Regions from separate parts of the Vibrio iocasae genome, predicted to be linked through region 4. Evidence: predicted binding sites of a transcription regulator. Region 4 holds the regulator's gene; each other region holds the start of a gene.
What was found. The regulator PurR, encoded in region 4, represses purine synthesis genes. The targets are predictions, from matches to a motif close to TNANGNAAACGTTTNCNTNA.
Positions count from the first base shown of each region.

Region 1: the regulator PurR is predicted to act here: its motif matches at 2,547-2,566, upstream of metK (methionine adenosyltransferase).
Region 2: the regulator PurR is predicted to act here: its motif matches at 3,528-3,547, upstream of SNR28_RS15090 (inosine/guanosine kinase).
Region 3: the regulator PurR is predicted to act here: its motif matches at 2,355-2,374, upstream of purT (formate-dependent phosphoribosylglycinamide formyltransferase).

Region 1 is NZ_CP145311.1:430,960-435,945, forward strand. Features, by position in the region: gene SNR28_RS11575 (SprT family zinc-dependent metalloprotease) at 52-558, opposite strand; gene mog (molybdopterin adenylyltransferase) at 566-1,099, opposite strand; gene metK (methionine adenosyltransferase) at 1,177-2,328, opposite strand; gene tkt (transketolase) at 2,692-4,686, shown strand; gene epd (erythrose-4-phosphate dehydrogenase) at 4,931-4,986, shown strand, end outside.
Region 2 is NZ_CP145311.1:1,166,638-1,171,623, reverse strand. Features, by position in the region: gene SNR28_RS15100 (Na+/H+ antiporter NhaC family protein) at 1-984, opposite strand, end outside; lysine riboswitch at 1,083-1,261, opposite strand; gene SNR28_RS15095 (H-NS family nucleoid-associated regulatory protein) at 1,651-2,058, shown strand; gene SNR28_RS15090 (inosine/guanosine kinase) at 2,153-3,454, opposite strand; gene SNR28_RS15085 (DUF2057 family protein) at 3,590-4,237, opposite strand; gene SNR28_RS15080 (porin) at 4,348-4,986, opposite strand, start outside.
Region 3 is NZ_CP145311.1:1,618,727-1,623,712, reverse strand. Features, by position in the region: gene sbcB (exodeoxyribonuclease I) at 1-193, shown strand, start outside; gene SNR28_RS17245 (CidA/LrgA family protein) at 198-572, shown strand; gene SNR28_RS17240 (LrgB family protein) at 569-1,261, shown strand; gene cdd (cytidine deaminase) at 1,402-2,289, shown strand; gene purT (formate-dependent phosphoribosylglycinamide formyltransferase) at 2,429-3,604, shown strand; gene SNR28_RS17225 (thiopurine S-methyltransferase) at 3,726-4,376, opposite strand; gene SNR28_RS17220 (RelA/SpoT domain-containing protein) at 4,622-4,986, shown strand, end outside.
Region 4 is NZ_CP145311.1:2,183,721-2,188,706, forward strand. Features, by position in the region: gene elyC (envelope biogenesis factor ElyC) at 1-35, shown strand, start outside; gene torR (two-component system response regulator TorR) at 128-841, opposite strand; gene torD (molecular chaperone TorD) at 1,102-1,749, shown strand; gene purR (HTH-type transcriptional repressor PurR) at 1,956-2,960, shown strand; cyclic di-GMP riboswitch class I at 3,117-3,227, shown strand; gene SNR28_RS19655 (TfoX/Sxy family DNA transformation protein) at 3,344-3,931, shown strand; gene SNR28_RS19660 (TVP38/TMEM64 family protein) at 4,074-4,760, shown strand; gene SNR28_RS19665 (DUF2007 domain-containing protein) at 4,767-4,986, shown strand, end outside.

The DNA of each region.
Region 1 (4,986 bases), 1.8 Mb from region 4:
ATAACATGGATGCAGAGGATTAAAAAAACAAGGGTTCTGTATGCTTTAGGTTCAGGTTAGTTGCTTGCCAGTGAATACCAAGGGTTGTCTGCAGCTTTTGCACATATAGTTGGCTTGTTGTCTGAGAACCTTGTTGTGACGTCTTATAGAGAGCGGATAGCATTCACAGCGGCATTTATATTCGAAGGTTTTTCCCTGAACAGAAGCAACTTCAAAGCTGTGGGTAGTCTTGGCTGGAATGCGAAACACTTTTTCCATCACCATTTTCCACTCATGACCATGGGGACGCACTTTGCCAAAAATCTGATAAGTGACTAGGTGGGCTATCTCATGTGGAATGACTTCATCGATAAATGCCTGATAGTTTTCCTGAAACAAGACAGGGTTTAGACGAACTTGGTTTGTTTGCAAATAAGCCTTTCCAGCCGCCTTGCCGCGAAGCTTGAAGCTTATCTCTGGTTGAGAGAAAGCCCGTTGAAAAGCGATTTCAGCCCGGTGAATGCACCAGGCTGCTTTTTTTTGAATATCTTCTTCAAAAGCTGAAGGAAATTCAGTCATGTTCCGTTTACTTTTTCTTAGGACGGAAAGGCTTGATCACTTCTTCATTGCACTCAAGGTATGGGCCTTCCATAAGGTCTATGCAGTATGGGATCGCAGGGAATACTGCATCCAAACATTCGCGGATAGACTTTGGTTTACCTGGAAGGTTTACAATTAAGCTATCTTCTCGCAACCCAGCGGTTTGACGAGAAAGAATGGCTGTTGGAACAAATTTCAAGGACTCTGCACGCATCAGTTCACCAAACCCTGGCATCATGCGATCACATACCGCTTCAGTGGCTTCCGGAGTTACATCGCGTTTCGCTGGACCAGTACCACCAGTCGTTACGATCAGGCTGCAGTTTTCCTCGTCAGCCATCTTAATTAGAGTTGCTTCAATAACGTCTTGCTCATCAGGAATAACCTCATATACAGGCTCCCATTCAGATACAAGATAGTCGTTTAGTGTCTCGATAATGGCTTTGCCAGAAATATCTTCGTAAACACCAGCGCTTGCACGGTCGCTAACGGTAACAATACCAATCTTCGCTTTTGTCATTATTATGTTGTCCTATAAAAAACGGGGTGCAGAATGCACCCCGATTATCTGTCTTTAAGCTAAGAAAATCTATTTGCTTATTTTAGACCTGCGAACTCACGAATCAGAGCTGCTTTGTCTGTTGCTTCCCATGGGAACTCTTCACGGCCAAAGTGACCATAAGCAGCTGTCTTCTTGTAGATAGGCTGAAGCAGGTTCAGCATCTCTTGCAGACCGTATGGGCGAAGATCGAAGAACTGACGTACCGCTTCGATGATGATGTCGTGAGATACTTTTTCAGTACCGAAAGTTTCAACCATGATTGAAGTTGGATCAGCAACACCAATCGCGTAAGAAAGCTGAATTTCACAGCGGTCAGCAAGACCAGCAGCTACTACGTTCTTCGCTACATAACGTGCTGCGTATGCTGCAGAGCGGTCAACTTTTGATGGATCTTTACCAGAGAAAGCACCACCACCGTGACGAGCTGCACCACCGTAAGTGTCAACGATGATCTTACGACCAGTCAGACCACAGTCACCCATTGGGCCACCGATTACAAAACGACCGGTTGGGTTGATGAAGTACTTAGTCTCTTTGTTTAGCCACTCAGAAGGAAGAACGGGCTTAATGATCTCTTCCATTACTGCTTCACGCAGGTCTGGAGTAGAGATTGAATCGCAGTGCTGAGTTGAAAGAACAACGGCATCGATACCGACAATCTTACCCTGGTCGTACTGGAAAGTTACCTGAGATTTTGCATCAGGACGTAGCCAGTCAAGACCACCTTTACGTACTTCAGCCTGCTTTTGCACAAGTAGGTGAGAGTATGTAATTGGTGCAGGCATTAGTACGTCAGTTTCGTTTGTTGCGTAACCGAACATGATGCCCTGGTCACCAGCGCCTTGCTCTTTAGGGTCTGCTTTATCAACACCCTGGTTGATGTCAGGAGACTGCTTACCAATGGTGTTCAGTACTGCACAAGAGTCCGCATCGAAACCCATGTCAGAGTGTACATAACCGATTTCACGAACAGTTTCACGAGTGAGTTCTTCGATATCAACCCATGCAGAGGTAGTGACTTCACCACCAACCATAACCATGCCGGTTTTAACGTAAGTTTCACATGCAACACGAGCTTTAGGATCTTGCTCAAGGATTGCATCTAGTACTGCGTCAGAGATCTGATCCGCGATTTTATCCGGATGGCCTTCTGATACAGATTCAGAAGTAAATAGGTGCTTAGCCATGATAGTCAGCTCCAATTAAGAGTGAAAAAGGATGCAACTAGCACCCTCTAAATAATAGTTTATGGAAACACCATACGTTTGGGTGTTTCGACATCTGGACGTCTATTTTAGTTTCAGATTACATAATTACAAGAAAAATTTGTGTATTGGGGCCACATTTATGTGTTGAAAATCCATATGAAAAATAGGGTTTCAGCTCGAAAGTAACGTATTTTCTATGGGGAAAACGATTGCAGTCAAAAGGGGGCTTTGAGAGAATAGGCGCGCTAAATTACCGGATAAAATTTAGTAATTACGAATAACACGAATTTTATCGTTATTTATACCCTTTATACGAATTCGCTTATCTATTCAGGAGCAGACATGCCGTCTCAAAAAGAACTAGCCAATGCAATCCGTGCACTAAGCATGGATGGTGTTCAACAAGCTAACTCAGGTCACCCAGGTGCACCTATGGGTATGGCTGATATCGCCGAAGTACTTTGGCGTGGCCACATGAACCATAACCCACAAAACCCAGAGTGGGCTGACCGCGACCGCTTTATCCTTTCAAACGGCCACGGCTCAATGCTGATATACTCTCTGCTTCACCTGACTGGTTACGAGCTGTCTATCGATGACCTGAAGAACTTCCGTCAACTTCACTCGAAAACTCCGGGCCACCCAGAGTACGGCTATGCACCAGGTATCGAAACAACAACCGGTCCGCTGGGTCAGGGTATTACTAACGCAGTCGGTATGGCGATGGCAGAGCGTGCTCTTGCAGAGCAGTTCAACAAAGAAGGTCACGACATCGTTGACCACTACACCTATGCATTTATGGGTGACGGCTGTCTGATGGAAGGTGTTTCTCACGAAGCATGTTCTCTGGCGGGTACACTGGGTCTTGGCAAGCTAATCGCATTTTGGGATGACAACGGCATCTCTATCGATGGTCACGTTGAAGGCTGGTTTGCAGACGACACGCCTAAGCGTTTCGAAGCTTACGGCTGGCATGTTATCGCTGACGTTGATGGTCACGATGCAGCAGCAATCGACGCGGCAATCATCAGAGCGAAAGCAGACCCTCGTCCAACACTTATCTGTACTAAAACTATCATCGGTTTTGGTTCTCCTAACAAGTCTGGCTCTCACGACTGTCACGGTGCACCACTGGGTCACGAAGAAATCGCAGCTGCTCGTGAATTCCTGGGTTGGGAACATGGTCCATTTGAAATCCCTGCTGATATTGCAGCGCAGTGGGATGCAAAAGAAGCAGGCGCAGCGAAAGAAGCAGACTGGAATGCGAAGTTTGAAGCATACGCAGCCGCTTACCCTGAGCTGGCAGCTGAATTCAAGCGTCGTGTAAACGGTGAACTACCTGCTGAGTGGGAAGAGAAGACATCAGCCATCATCGCTGACCTTCAGGCAAACCCTGCAAACATCGCATCACGTAAAGCCTCTCAGAACGCTCTAGAAGCGTTCGGTGCTATGCTACCAGAGTTCATGGGTGGTTCTGCTGACCTTGCACCTTCTAACCTGACTATGTGGTCTGGTTCTAAGTCGCTGACTCGTGAAGACTTCTCTGGTAACTACATCCACTACGGTGTACGTGAGTTCGGTATGACGGCTATCATGAACGGTATCGCGCTTCACGGTGGCTTTGTTCCTTACGGTGCAACCTTCCTAATGTTTATGGAATACGCTCGTAACGCAATGCGTATGGCTGCGCTAATGAAAGTTCAGAACATTCAGGTTTACACGCACGACTCTATCGGTCTGGGTGAAGATGGTCCTACGCACCAGCCTGTTGAGCAAATGGCTTCTCTACGTGTGACGCCAAATATGAGTACATGGCGTCCATGTGACCAGGTTGAATCAGCAGTTGCCTGGAAATACGCTATCGAGCGTAAAGATGGCCCGACTTCTCTTATTTTCTCTCGTCAGAACCTTGCACAGCAAGAGCGTGATGCAGAGCAGGTAGCGAACATTGCGAAAGGTGCTTACATCCTGAAAGATTGTGATGGCAAGCCAGAGCTTATCTTCATCGCAACAGGTTCAGAAGTTGAGCTAGCAGTAGAGGCAGCAGCAGTACTAACGGCTGAAGGTAAGAAGGTACGCGTCGTATCTATGCCTGCAACGGACGTATTTGATGCGCAAGACGCTGAGTACCGTGAATCTGTACTGCCTTCTGATGTGACAGCTCGTGTTGCTATCGAAGCAGGTATTGCTGATTACTGGTACAAGTACGTAGGTTTCGACGGTCGCATTATCGGTATGACAACCTTCGGTGAATCTGCACCAGCAGGTGAGCTATTCAAGATGTTTGGCTTCACTGTTGAAAATGCAATTGAGACAGCGAAAGAGCTACTTGCTTAATTGAACTAAGCAATCACTACTATCAGAGCCGGGCTATAAATGCCCGGCTTTTTCTTATGCATCGTAAAGATATAGGTGGAAATGATTCCACAAACCGCTGCAAGTCATCCCTGAGCGCTTAAACAAGGGCATCCATGCCCTTGAATGTTTGTTCCATCACAACCACCTATATCAAAGTGTTTTCCTCTTTAGTTCTAATTAAAGTAATATCCTTATCCTGAATACAAAAGAGATAATAAATAAAATGCTTAGAGTCGCTATTAACGGGTTTGGTCGTATAGGTCGTAATGTTCTTCGTGC
Region 2 (4,986 bases), 1.0 Mb from region 4:
AGTGAACAAAGAAACCATCAAACCAATTAGGCCACCATATACTAAAGAGGTACCTACATCGGTATTTTCAAAAGCACCAAGTACAGAGAATTCTTTTCCGGCTTCTTCTAATGCACTGCCACCAGTTGATAACATAAATACAACAGTTGCAATAATTAGTGCGACAATCGGTAAAATAAGATCCGAAACTTTACCATTCTCGCTTTCTGTAATATTTAAGTCTTCACTTAACTCACTCGGAGATTCTGATTCTTCTTGCTGAGATAATTTAGCGGCCTTTGCTTCGTGCGCTCTCATTGGGCCTATATCTAACTGGAACCATGCGACGGCAAATACCATCAACAGCGCAAATACTGCATAAAAGTTCATTGGAATAAGGCTTAAGTAGGCACCAATAGGTGAATACTCGGTCATTCCGTGCGTTACTAAAATACCACTTATGATGGTCATTATATAAGCACCCCAGCTAGATGCTGGCATCAATACACACATAGGAGCAGCGGTTGAGTCCAGAATATAAGCAAGCTTTGCTCTGGAAACATTATATCGATCGGTTACCGGGCGAGATATCGCACCCACAGCTAAACTGTTGAAATAATCATCAATAAAGATAAATACCCCAAGGAAAGCTGCAAGTAATTTAGAGCCTCGCTTACTCTTAACTCTCTGTTGTGCCCATAACGCAAATGCACGGGTACCACCAGATAGAGTGAGAAGTGCCGTCATCATTCCAAGCAATAAAAGGAATGCGACGATGCTCATGTTCCACGAATTAATCCCACCATCTTCAATAAATACACCTTTGACGATGTTTCCAATATAAGAAGTAGAATTAATTAAAGAAAAGTCTGTTAATAGTAATCCACCAAGAACAATACCCACACCTAGCGATAGTAATACTTGTCTCGTTATTATTGCTAAAGTTAGTGCAATGAGCGGTGGTAAAACAGAAACGGGAGATAATGCAAAATCGACTAAAATCATGATCTTCTTAAACCAATTTGGTTAGAGATCTACTGCAGAAAAGTCGTTATAAACGACTAATGTTGAACAAGCGAAAGGGAAGCGAACACTTCACCCAACCCTACAGTAGCGCTCCATAGTTAACAACATATACTATGGCAGTGATGCACTTATTCAATACATCCCCAGCAAACTGCCTTGATGAGCAAGTCCACTTCGGCAATAACCCCTTTCTCTTCTGTTCATTGGTATCACCCCAACAGAAGTTACTGATAATTATTGCGCCTCTACCTCAGCATCCCCCCTCAAACTGTCTGTTTTTAGTTCAATTAGGAGATAAACTGAATTAGGTATGGGAAATTCTACTGATTCTATTGTTATTTGCAAGATTAAATTCGATCTGGCACGCAATGAAGAACAAGGATTCGCAGGTGTCACTCATTCGAGTGAGTTCTCAAATTCGCGTTATTGATTCGACCTAATTATTCAAATTACACGGTATTCATCGAGTTAAATAAAAAAATATAAATTATTGTTAAGCTAGTTTTTGTAACATAACAACACTTTCGACTATTTTTATTCGAGACTCTATATTATAATTTCTTTGAATAGCACTGAATTTAATTGTTAATATTTTAACGCGCTGTTATTATTGCTGCGTTTAATAAGAACTAGATGGGATAAATCATGTCAGAACTTACCAAAACTCTGCTCAATATTCGTAGCCTTCGCGCATACGCTCGCGAATTAACTTTAGAGCAGTTAGAAGAAGCCTTAGATAAACTAACGACTGTTGTTGACGAGCGTCGCTCAGCAGCAGAAGAAGAAAAAGCAGCTCTTGCTGAACGTGAAGCAAAACTATCTGAATATGCACAGATGATTGCTCAGGACGGAATTGATGTTGAAGATTTAATAGCAGCTCTTTCTGGTGAAACTAAAACTAAAACCCGTAAAAAACGCGAGCCTCGTCCTGCAAAATATAAATATGTAGATGTAACTGGTGAGGAAAAAACTTGGACTGGTCAGGGTCGTACACCTTCTGCTATCCAGAGCCAACTTGACCAGGGTAAATCAATGGATGATTTCCTAATCTAATATATTTAAGCTCTTTATAAAAACTTGAGCCCCATAATGGGGCTCTTTTTTTTATATGTTAACAGTTATTAATATATTTAATGATAAGGTTAAATTATCTTTCCCAGTATGCTTCTTCCAGACTATCTTCTTTTTCTGGTAAGCCTCTGGAAAGTCTAGGAGAATGCTGGACCAGAACTTCGTAACTCGCTCTGTTTGCGTACTTACAAACCTGGGAGAATGAGGAATAAGTTAAGTACGGATATTGGTGTTTACTTGAGTTAGGGACATTCTCTTTATGATATTTATTCGCAGACATGTCGTGCAATAAAGCAGACAGCGCAGCATCCCCTGCGCCATTAGTATTTTTAATTTTCTCTGGTCCACCCATATATGGAGCAATATGTGAATAAACCTTAATTGGGTTTTCACATAACGATTTAGATGCTGGGCGGCTAAATTCAAACTGGTTAAATTCGGCGATGGCTCCGGGTAATAGAGGTAAAGATGTCGTGCGCTTCGCTTTCTCCTCTGTATAACCAGCCATAAACAAGCCAACCGGACCTGAAGTACACAAAACTAAATCTACCCACTCTAAGGCTTTGTCAGACGCAAGAAGCGGGTCTTCTTCACCTGTTAATGCATGAGCCTCATCTTCATTCATGGCAACAACGCTTACGTGATCTCTCAGGAAGTCTTGCCAATATTTAGGGTCGTCTTGTATAACGAATTTCGTACCAAGTGTTAATACTACCGGGACATCGTTCGCCTTTGCGTATTCAATGGCTTTCATTGTCGCCTCAGGCATTGGATCGCCCTCTTTGCAACGAACAAGGTATGCTGTTAATACCAGCGCTGATGCATTTTTAAATATGCTTTCAGGAATGCTTTCGGGTACCAGTTGATTCATTTGACCTTCACTGATCGCGAAAGTACGCTCACCATCATCACTGATTAACGCAAAGCAGCGCCCTATCGCCCCATCAACACCTTGAAGATGATTCAAATCCATACGACTAGAGGTATTACACAGATAACGATAGCCATAACTGCCGATCTCTATGTCTTTACTCATTACACCAAGTAGTGTCGAACGATCGTCCGCTAATACTGAGTAGTTGTGTAGCGTGTTCCCTATTGTGCCACCAGCAAACTCATCAGTAATGAGGTCGTTTTCCTTAAGTTCTTGATATAGTTTTTCTGCTGTCTCATCGTCAATAACCAGAGAATGTCCTTTGCTTAAAGCAAACTTCTCAATAAATTCTTGTGAAACTCTCGCTTCAATATCAACAAGCGTCTGATCGATACCAATCACATGGGTACGTTTCATAGTTTTCGTTGAAGCTTGACTGATCAATGGATCACGAGCGTGGACAGGGAAATAATGTTTGGACTTGCGTTGGCCTGGAAATTTCATGGGAACGTTCTACAGAGTAATGAGTAAAACGTTAATTTTAGCTTGGCTTGATAGTGACAGCAATAAGAGAGGCAATAGCAAACGGTTGCTTGAAATGAAAGCGCCCCATCTTTGAGATAAGGCGCATATAGATGATTAGTCTTGGTCAATCATCCATTTTTTAAATTCTTTGCGTTCTGCTTTGGATGCTTTTAGATACCATGCTTTAAGCTGGTTTATGTTTAATGTTGATGAGACATTAGTCTTGTTACCTTGTGATTTCTGAGAGGCAACTGCTGTCGAGCCTGCTAAGGTAGCCGTACCTGCAATATTTGCTTCATCACCAAAATAGATATTGTTTTGGTTGTTGTACTCAATGACCAACTCATCAAGATCGCGATATGGTAACAACCCTTCTCTTTTATTGACTTTTTCATAGGTAAACGGGATTTCTTTGCCACCAGACATCAACTTCATATCAGGTATACCTTCAAAATGTCTTTTTGCACTTTCGTACTCGTACATTTTAGGAGCAACTATTTCGACGTCTTTACCTGTTGCTTCAAACATCATCATAAATGGTGCAGAATCAAAAACGCTTCTCTCTTTACCACTACCCAGAGTAGCACTTGCTCGAAGAACTATCTGATTAAAGCCATCAGGTAAGGCAACTGGTGAAGTAGACGAATCCACCTCCGTTTCATTCAAATAAAGCAATCTAATGTTCTTGCCCGGTATAAGTTCCGCAGCAAACAAAGAGCTAGAAAATAGCACTCCCAGAGTTGCAATAAATACTGATTTCATAAATTTCCTTTAATAGCTTATATCAGGTAGTAGAATTATCTTTCCAAAAAATCAAAAAGCCACCTTTTCAGGTGGCTTTTGTGAATTTAAAATAAGTTTATTAACTTAAATTAGAATTCAACTTTAACACCAGCAGCGTAACCTAGTTCTACGTCTGCTGCGCCATCATCTTCTTCACCGATTTCAGCGTATAGCTTAGTACCAGGTGCTAGTTTGTAGTCAACGTTTACAAAGTACTTAGTAACGTCTTTTGTAGCGCTGTTAGCAGGATCTGTGTCAGAGTAACCTGCTGCTACAGATACTTTGCTGTTGATTGCGTATTCAGCACCAAGAGCCCAAGTTTTACCACCATCAGTAGCTAGCTTACCATTAGCGTCGTAGTAACCAGCTTCAAGAGTAAGAGCGTCAACACCGCTGTAGATAACTTCGAATGCTAGGATATCGTCGTCAGTACGTGCAACGTCACCGTAGTATACTAGAGCGTCGATGTCAGCAAAACGAACACCTACACGCATGTCAGTCATTTCTGCACCAGAACCGTGCTGGTTGTCACGGTAAGCGATACCACCGTAGTACGCGCCTTTGTCTAGAGTGTACTTGATTACTTCGTCAGCACAGAAAGCAGCAGAAGAATCAAAAACTTTGTTTAGACCGAACTGGTAGTCAGCACCAATACCTAGATCATCACCTAGAGTACAAGTATCACCAACTTTAAGAGTACCCATGCTCTTAGAGTAAAGTGCGAAGTA
Region 3 (4,986 bases), 560 kb from region 4:
GAGAAACTTTCCATCGACGTTAAGTGAAACAGAACAGGTTAAATGGACAAATCACTGCAGAGATTACTTTGAGTCTCAACTACCTGATTACATGTTAAATTTGGAGAATTTAGCCCATGAGCACGAGTCCGATGAGAAGAAAATAGCCATACTAAAGTCTGTCTACAAATACGTAGAGAACCTTGTATCCTAAGAGAATGATAAAAAACAAAATAATCCAAATCGTCAGATACATTGTTTCTGCGTTTCTTATTGTCGCTGCACTTTTTGCTGGTAATTCTATTCAATTGCTCCTTGGGATAGGCATTCCGGGGAGTATTATCGGCATGTTGCTTCTTTTTTTCCTGATGACAACGGGCGTTATACCAGCAGAGTGGGTCAAACCTTCTGCCCAGCTATTAATCCGATATATGATTTTGCTGTTTATACCTGTAAGCGTAGGGCTAATGGAGCATTACGAACTTCTCAGCGCAAATGCTCTGCAGATTTTTGTTAGTACCGTTGGGGGTTCCGCTATTGTCTTAGTTTGTCTGGCCTGGATGCTTGAGAAAATATTGGTGGATAAGAGATGATTTGGCTATTTGTAACTTTCAGTTCGTTTCTGATTGCTCGGTTAATCAGCCAAAAGCTCAAACACCCATTAGCAAATCCGCTACTGATTAGTTTGGCTATAGTCATCCCACTGTTGCTGTTAACAGAGACGACTTATCAAACGTACTATGCTGAAAATGAAGTTCTGATGTATTTGTTGCAACCTGCGGTTGTTGCTCTTGCGTACCCCTTGTATGAACAAGCTCGCGAAATCAGGGCAAACTGGAAAATCATCTTTCTTGCTTGCGGTGTAGGAAGTGTTCTTTCCATGTTTACTGCATCAGTGATTGCTGTACTACTCAACACAGATATCCCTTTGATCGCCAGTATCCTAGGCAAGTCCGTTACCACACCAATTGCCATGGAAGTTTCTAGCCATTTGGGTGGAGAACCAGCAATAGCAGCAATCATGGTTCTAATCGTGGGTGTATTTGGTGCAATCTTCGCCTATCCAATCTATAACTTAATCGGTATCACTCACCCTATTGCAAAAGGCTTAACCATGGGAACGGTTGCTCATGCACTAGGAACTGCAACAAGTATTGAGAAAAATCCCAAAGAAGGTGCGTTTAGCTCATTGGCATTGGTTCTTTGCGGTGTAATTACCTCTTTTCTCGCACCAATGTTCTACGTTTTTGTCGAGTGGCTGCACATTATCGTCAATGGTTAAGGCATACACACTCAAAAAGCGTGACGTCACTCAATTAATGAAAAATGAAAACTCATTACATTTTTTACTGAGACCTTTGTCACAGCATTAATGCAAATTTGTTCTAAAATGACACATAACGATAACCAAAGGAGTCATTGATGAACTCTCGACTAGAACAAGTGCTGAATGAGATGCCACCAAAAATTGCTCAGTACCTAAAGCAAATTGTGGCATCTGATGATTTTGACGCGACTATCTCTTCTGAACAGTTTGACGAACTTTTGCAGATCACAGGATTGCCAGATGATGAGCTTAGAGTAACCTTACTTCCTCTCGCAGCGGCATTCTCTTACGCGCCTATTTCCGAGTTTTTTGTTGGTGCAATCGCAAGAGGCCTGTCTGGTCGACTATACTTTGGTGCCAACATGGAGTTCGAAGGCGCTCAGCTTGGTCAAACCGTCCACGCAGAGCAATGTGCTGTCAGCCACGCATGGATGAAGGGCGAAAAAGGCCTGAAAGATGTGACGGTTAACTACAGCCCTTGCGGACACTGCCGTCAGTTTATGAATGAGCTAACAACAGCCAATGAGTTGATGATTCAGCTACCTCAGAGAGATGAAAAATCGCTTCAGGAATACCTTCCAGAATCTTTTGGACCAAGCGATCTTCAGATAAAAGAGAGACTGATGGATGGAAACAGACTATCCCATGAGTCCCCGGAAGATGATTCTCTTCTGCAAAAAGCCGTAGAAGCGCTGAACATGAGCCACTCTCCTTACACAGAGAACCATAGTGGTGTTGCTCTTGAGCTTAACGATGGAACCGTTGTTATGGGTGCTTATGCTGAAAACGCAGCATTCAACCCTAGCCTGCCACCATTGCAAGTTGCCTTTATGCAGGTACTCATGTCAGGTCACAGCTTTGATGAAATTAAGAACGCTGCTGTTGCAGAAGTCTCTACCGGAAAGATCAGTCACTTAGCCTATATCCAGGCAACGCTGGATGTAATCAATCCTGACATTCCTGTTAGCTATGTTTCAGTCTAAATACATATAGCAACATATCCCATTAAAGCCTTATTTCGATAAGGCTTTTTTATTTCTCAGATTTACACAGCAAACGATTGCGTCTTAATTTAATTTCAGTATGATCCGCTAAAAATCATTGCTGGATAAAGGAAACAAGATGTTTGGGACTGCTACCCGTGAAAACGCAACTCGAGTGTTACTGCTAGGTTCTGGTGAACTTGGTAAAGAAGTCGCTATTGAATGTCAGCGACTAGGTCTGGAAGTTATCGCATGTGACCGATACGCAGATGCTCCTGCGATGCAAGTCGCGCATAAAAGTTACGTGATTGATATGCTAGACGGAGAAGCACTGAAAAAAGTCGTTGCAGCAGAAAAACCTGACTATATTGTTCCCGAAATAGAGGCAATTGCCACTGATACACTGATCGAGCTTGAAGAGCAAGGCGTCAATGTTGTCCCTACTGCCAATGCGACCAAGTTGACCATGAACCGTGAAGGTATCCGTCGACTCGCAGCAGAAGATCTTTCAATAGAAACCTCACCTTACCGGTTCGCTGACACTTTTGAAGAGTTCAATAAAGCCGTTGAGACTGTCGGCATGCCATGCGTCGTTAAGCCAGTGATGAGTTCATCGGGTAAAGGACAAAGCATCATCAAGCAAGAATCTGATATTGAATCAGCATGGAGCTACGCACAAGAAGGCGGTCGTGCCGGTGCGGGACGCGTTATCGTTGAAGGCTTTGTCGATTTTGACTACGAAATAACTTTACTGACTGTACGCGCTGTTGATGGCGTGCATTTCTGCGCACCTATTGGTCATAGACAAGAAGATGGTGATTACCGCGAGTCCTGGCAGCCACAAGCAATGTCTGAAATCGCGCTTAAAGCAGCTCAGTACGTATCTGAGACCGTTGTTAATGCACTGGGTGGTTACGGATTGTTTGGTGTAGAGCTATTCGTAAAAGGCGATAAGGTCATATTTAGTGAAGTGTCCCCTCGCCCGCACGATACTGGTATGGTCACAATGATGTCACAGGAACTGTCTGAATTTGCGCTGCACGTTCGAGCATTCGTGGGGTTGCCAATTAATAAGATCGTCGAATATGGTCCGTCCGCATCTGCTGTCATTTTAGGAGAAGGAACATCGGACAATATTCGCTATGAAGGTTTAGAAGATGTGCTTTCAGCGTCAAAAACTCAGTTACGTCTTTTCGGTAAACCAGATATTGATGGCAGACGTCGCCTTGGTGTTGTCCTGACTCGAAGAAAGTCGACTGAAAAAGCGGTCGATGTTGCAGTTGAAGCTGCGGCTAAGATTAAGATCATCTACTAAGCGATATTTAATCAAAACGCAAATGTCCAAGTAGGTCCCCGCCTTCGCAATCACAAGGCTAGTGGGATGGCGGATTTTGTCAATGAACCTAGGGAAGCTCAGCTTCCCTATTTATGCAAAGCTAAAACCCTTCGATCAGCCACACTTCTTCAGCAAACCGGCTAAGTCCTTTCTTAGTAATTTTAGGATGCTCGGAATCGGCTTCATCTCTGAATACCCTCGTTATCGTACAATCGCTAAAAAGTGTTCGAACCTCTGCTTCAGAGACACTAAACGGAGGCCCTGCCATTTCACTCTGTATGTAATCAAGAGTAATAAGAAGGATTCGTCCTCCTTTTGTGAGAAATGATTTAACCCTCTCTACATACTCGTGCCTCATGTCTTCCGGTAGTGCAACCAATGCTGCTCGGTCGTAAACCACATCATAAGGTTCAACAGGTGCGGTAAAAAAATCCCCCGTATAAATGTTCAGCTCATCAAACTGATACAGCTCGTGACTACCCGGTAACTGAGTTACGAGCGGAGTGTAAAAGTGCTCCGAGAAAAATGCTCTTACAGCAATTTCACTTAGCTCTACGCCCTGCACATTATCATGCAGATTCGCCAGCCAGACTAAATCTTCGGTTTTACCGCATAAAGGTACAAACACTCTCGATTCTCTGTCTGCATTCACTTTCTCCCAGAACTTAATCAGCAGTGGATTAACATCTTCCAGGTGAAAACCGATTTTATTTGAGGCCCATTTACTATGCCAAAACTCTCTATCTCGCATACATCTACTTGTTCTTTGAAAACCAACGGGTAATTTGTATCAATTTTGTTAAACATTCAAGAGTTAATATATGTGATGGAAGTCTCATACAATGTAAATTAATGCAAAGATCCATTGGAAAAAGAAAAAATGCCCTAAGATATATTCCTGTAAGCGAAAGCAATCCGCTGACGACATCATCTATAAAATCTGGTTTCTTTTGAAAATACAGTTTTACCAGGGACATAGATAAGTCAGGAGTGTTGATGAGTCAACTTTTACGTACGCTTACCCTATCGCTGCTCATTTTGAGTAAAGCGCCCGCGTTTGCAGCTGTTCAGCAGGACGTTTCCAAGAAGCAGGAAAAACCCAAAGAAAGTGCAAATCAAATCAGCCCAAAACTGTTTAAACATAGCCTAAGCGGCTTGTATGGTATAGAACCTGTATCCTTCCACACAATTCAACCAATCAATGATTTTGACGCTTTATATGCACAAGCGGAATCTGCCCAAGCTGAGCTAGAGAACATCTGTAAAACAACAGCAATGCTAACAAACACTACCCCTGAGTTTGCAGGCGTAAAATCCAAAGAGAGAGCTAAAATTAAAGTCAACACTGAGCTGAATGGTCA
Region 4 (4,986 bases):
AGCTAGAATTACAAAGTTTTGGAAAAACCGAGTAAATCGCAAGTGTATACAAACTAATAAGGCCGGCATAATTAGCCGGCCTTATTATTTTGAATGATTTTCTATTTTGAACTGCTTTCCGAAAATATTAGTCACCTGCGAACATATAGCCTTCACCATGCACAGTGACAAATATTTGAGGGTTCTTTGGATCATATTCCATTTTCGCTCGCATACGTCGAATAAGAACATCAATTGTTCGGTCGTTTGGAGCGTCAACTCTGTGACTTATCATGTTGATGATTCTTTCACGACTTAATACTGTATTCGGATAAGAAGAAAGAGCCACAAGCAGCTCATATTCGGCTTTCGTCAATTTAACCGGCTCACCATCACGAGTTAGTGCTCTTCTCTGAATATCAAACGTCCAGTCACCGAAATAGATAACATTTCCATCATCTTCATCAGAATCGTTATTTCCACCGCCTGTACGTACAAGAGAAATACGCCACAATAAGTTTTTGACACGAACCAGCAATTCTCTGAGTTCAAATGGTTTTGTAACGTAATCATCCGCCCCCATTTCCAGACCAACAATTTTATCTATGCTGTCTGTTCTGCCTGTGACTAAAATAATTCCGATATCTGATTGGCTGCGTAGTTCACGAGTTAACATCAAGCCGTCTTCACCTGGTAAATTAATGTCTAACATCACCAGATCAATATTCTCTTCAGCTAGAATCTCTCTCATCTGCTCGCCACTCTCCGCTTCGCTTACTGAATATCCTTCACTCTGAAAATACCCAACCAGCTTGCTTCGTGTAACAACATCATCTTCAACTACTAATACGTGACTACTCATGTCTACCACTTCACTCTGCCGAAAATTTCGATCAACAATTTTATCAATATGCCGACCGTATTTTATTCATAACTTTTCATAATTCTAGCGAATAATAGGAATTCTGCCCAAAAGTTCGGAATTTATTGACCCAACGCAACTCTCTGACTTGCGGTTAATTTTCCTTAATAAACTGTCATTTTTTTTCATTTCAATAGTTAGTTTTATTAATATTTTTTGTTTACACTTATAGGAAATAACTATGTCTCAGGAACCCTGCAATGGAAGAAACAAAAGCATTTAACGAAAAGCGCGCTGAAATTTACTGGTGGCTTTCAAGCCTGTTCGCTAAAGAGCTGACAGAACAAGAACTCGAAGCTTACCAATCTACCGAAATCCGATCTTTTCTGACCGGGCTAGGTGAAAACGAAGCACTTAAAGAATCGATTGATAAAGTTGTCGATGCTTTAAACCGACTACAAACACGTGAAGATGCCCAGCTAGAATTGGCTGCGGATTTCTGCGAGCTGTTTTTAACATCAGATAAAAATGCCGCACTGCCCTATGCTTCTATGTATATTGGAGAGTCAGGATTACTTAATGATAAACCGGCTCAGGAAATGGCTGCTCTGATGGAAGAAAAAGGCATCGCCATCAAAGAAGGCTTGAATGAACCAGCCGATCATATAGCGCTAGAGCTGGATTTCCTGGGCAACATGATTATTCGCTCTAACGAGTTAGAAAAACTTGAGCATATTGAAGAGGCCTTATTGGACCAGAAAGCATTTATCGAAAAATATATGCTAAGTTGGTTCCCTCAATTTAAAGATAAGTGCGTTCAACATGATGATTTCGGTTTCTATGCAGGTATCGCGGCTCTTCTTGTAGACTTCTGTCAGCTAGATTGCTCTTACCTTGCTGGTGAGTAAATAATAATATTTGTGACAACGCCCTATATAAGGGCGTTGTTTCTGTTTGCATTTACGTCTAAAATCAGGCCGCAATCGATAAAATTATGAATATTTCTGTAAACCGCTTTTTCAAGCGGTTTTTTGTGTTTTATCACAAACAGAGAAACTGCTGATAAACTTATTTATAGTAGAAGAAAAAACAGCAGTTCAGATAGGACAAATATATGGCCACTATTAAAGATGTCGCACGCTTAGCCGGTGTTTCAACCACAACAGTATCTCATGTTATTAATAAGACTCGCTTTGTTGCTGAAGCTACTCAAGAAAGAGTAATGGAGGCGGTAAAAGAGTTAAATTACGCCCCAAGTGCTGTGGCCCGAAGTCTGAAATGCAATACAACCCGAACAGTAGGTATGTTGGTGACACAGTCAACAAACCCGTTTCTGGCAGAAGTCATCGACGGCTTCGAGAGTTACTGTTACAGGCAGGGTTACACACTCATCCTGTGTAACACAGGCGGTATCTATGAAAAGCAACGAGACTACGTTCGATTCCTTGCAGAAAAGCGTGTAGACGGCATCTTTGTACTTTGCTCTGATTTGACAACTGAGCTACAGGAAATGCTGGAGAGCCATACTGACATCCCTAAAGTGATCATGGACTGGGGTGATTGGGAAAATCAGTCAGATAAAATCATTGATAACTCTGAAGAAGGTGGGTATCTGGCGACCAAATACTTACTTGAACGTGGGCACGAAAAAATCTTCTGCCTGTCAGGACACCTGGACAAAACACTTTGTATTGAACGTATCGAAGGCTACAAACGCGCACTACAAGAGTTCGATATCGAGTTCAATCAAGAGAATATTCTTGAAGGTAACTTTGAGTGTGACATGGCCGTTGAAGCTGCGGATAGAATTCTTGAGCTCGATGAAAAACCAACAGCTGTATTCTGCTTCAATGACATCATGGCTCTAGGCCTGATGAGCCGTCTACAGGAGAAAGGAATGCGAATCCCTGAAGACATCTCTGTTATTGGATATGACAATATTGACCTAGCAGCTTATTTCTCGCCACCATTGACCACTGTTCACCAGCCAAAACGACGTGTTGGTAAAACAGCGTTCGAAATTCTGCTGGAAAGAATCAAAAACAAAGAGCACGAACGTCGCGTTTTTGAGATGCACCCGGAAATCATCTCACGTAAGAGCGTTAAAGAGCTAAACTAGTCTGATAAACTATTAAAGCTTGCGGCTACTAACTACTATTGAGTGGTTAGTAGTACACAATCATTTGTATATCATACGGCATAAGATTTGGAACCAATATCACACCGGATAATTTAATCCGTGATCTTTATCCAAATCACGCCTATATTTATAACGTCACGACCAGGGCAAACCATTCGAAAGAATGGGACGCAAAGCCACCGGCCTTAATCTGAAGAGGTATCGTATTGATATTTCTATACTCAGAATGGCAGCGGGGCTGCCGAAGGCAAATTAGCAACGTAGAGCAGATACTTTACGAGTTTCTGACAACAGATCACACAGATTTGCTAATTTCTCGGTATCAAATTGGTTGAAGCAATTTTTAACCCGAGACAGACGCAATGGATAAACCAGTACTAAAAGACTCATTGAAACTTTTCGAGCAATTTGGCCAAGTCAAATCTCGGTCTATGTTCGGTGGGTTTGGCATTTTCGTAGACGAAGCAATGTTTGCTCTCGTCGTTAATGACTCTCTTCATATTCGTTCTAGCGACTCCACTATCGAAGAGTTTAAATCATCCGGTTATGAACCTTACGTTTATAAAAAACGTGGGTTCCCTGTGGTTACCAAGTACTTCGCACTACCTGACAACATTTGGGAAAACACGGACGATATTCTTACTCTCGCAAAACACGCTCTAGAGCTAGCTAAAGAAGAAAAAGCGGTTCAGGCAGAAGAGAAACCGACTCGCCTTAAAGATCTACCTAACCTTAGGCTTGGTACAGAACGCATGCTTAAGAAAGCAGGTATCGCTTCTGTTTCAGACCTGAAGCAAGCAGGTTCTGTAGGCGCTTACAAAGCGATTAAAGAGACCAACTCCGGAGTTAGCCTGGAACTGCTGTGGGCTCTCGAAGGCGCACTAAACGGCACTCACTGGTCGGTGATATCGAAGGAACGACGCGAAGAGTTAATAAAACGACTCGACTAAGCTTTATCAAGATATTTCAATTAAAAACCGCTTTGAATCTCATAGCGGTTTTTTTGTATTTAAAATTCTTTGTGAAGTGTGAAATTATTTTCTTACTGAGCCTGTCTTATACTGTAACTACATGACTATCGGATATTTTAATATGAACAAAAAGCTGATTATCGGAATTCTGCTTGTTGCTACTATCGTGATTCTTGCGACGCAATTTGGACAGTATCTGACATTAGAAAATGCGAAAGCACAACAAGCTGCGTTAACCAGCACAATTAACGATAACAAACTGGTTTCTGCTCTAATCTACTTCTTTGCCTATGTGCTCATTACAGCTTTCTCCATTCCGGGAGCTGCTGTGGTTACCTTACTTGGTGCTGCCCTATTTGGTTTTTCTCTAAGTCTCTTGTTAGTTTCATTTGCTAGCTCGATAGGCGCGACGCTGGCATTCCTAAGTAGCCGTTACCTTTTACGTGACTGGGTACAAAGTAAATTTGGTTCAAAACTCAATGCGATTAACCAGGGCGTTGAAAAGGATGGTGCGTTTTACCTTTTCTCATTGAGATTAATCCCTGTGTTTCCGTTTTTCCTTATAAACTTACTTATGGGTCTGACACCAATATCAACTCTGAGATTCTATCTGGTAAGTCAGCTAGGCATGCTTCCAGGAACCATGGTTTACCTGAACGCAGGTACGCAATTAGCAACAATTGATAGCCTGTCGGGTATCGTGTCGCCTAATGTTCTGCTCTCATTTGCTCTATTAGGTTTGTTCCCTATTATCGCGAAGTGGGTAATGGGAAAAATAAAACCAGCCAAACAACCACAAAACAGTTAGTGGCCGATGAAAATATATAGCGCTAAGAACCCTACAGAAGCTCACATTGTCAGTGAGCTTCTGAAAAGTGAAAACATACCTGCTGAAGTACGCGGAGAAGGCATATTTGGGTTAAAAGGAGAGCTGCCTTTAACCGATGACACTGACCCCTACGTTTGGATTTCCGATACTTCACAAGCAGATGAAGCACATGAAATTGTTAACTCTTTTAAGCAACAATCTTTGA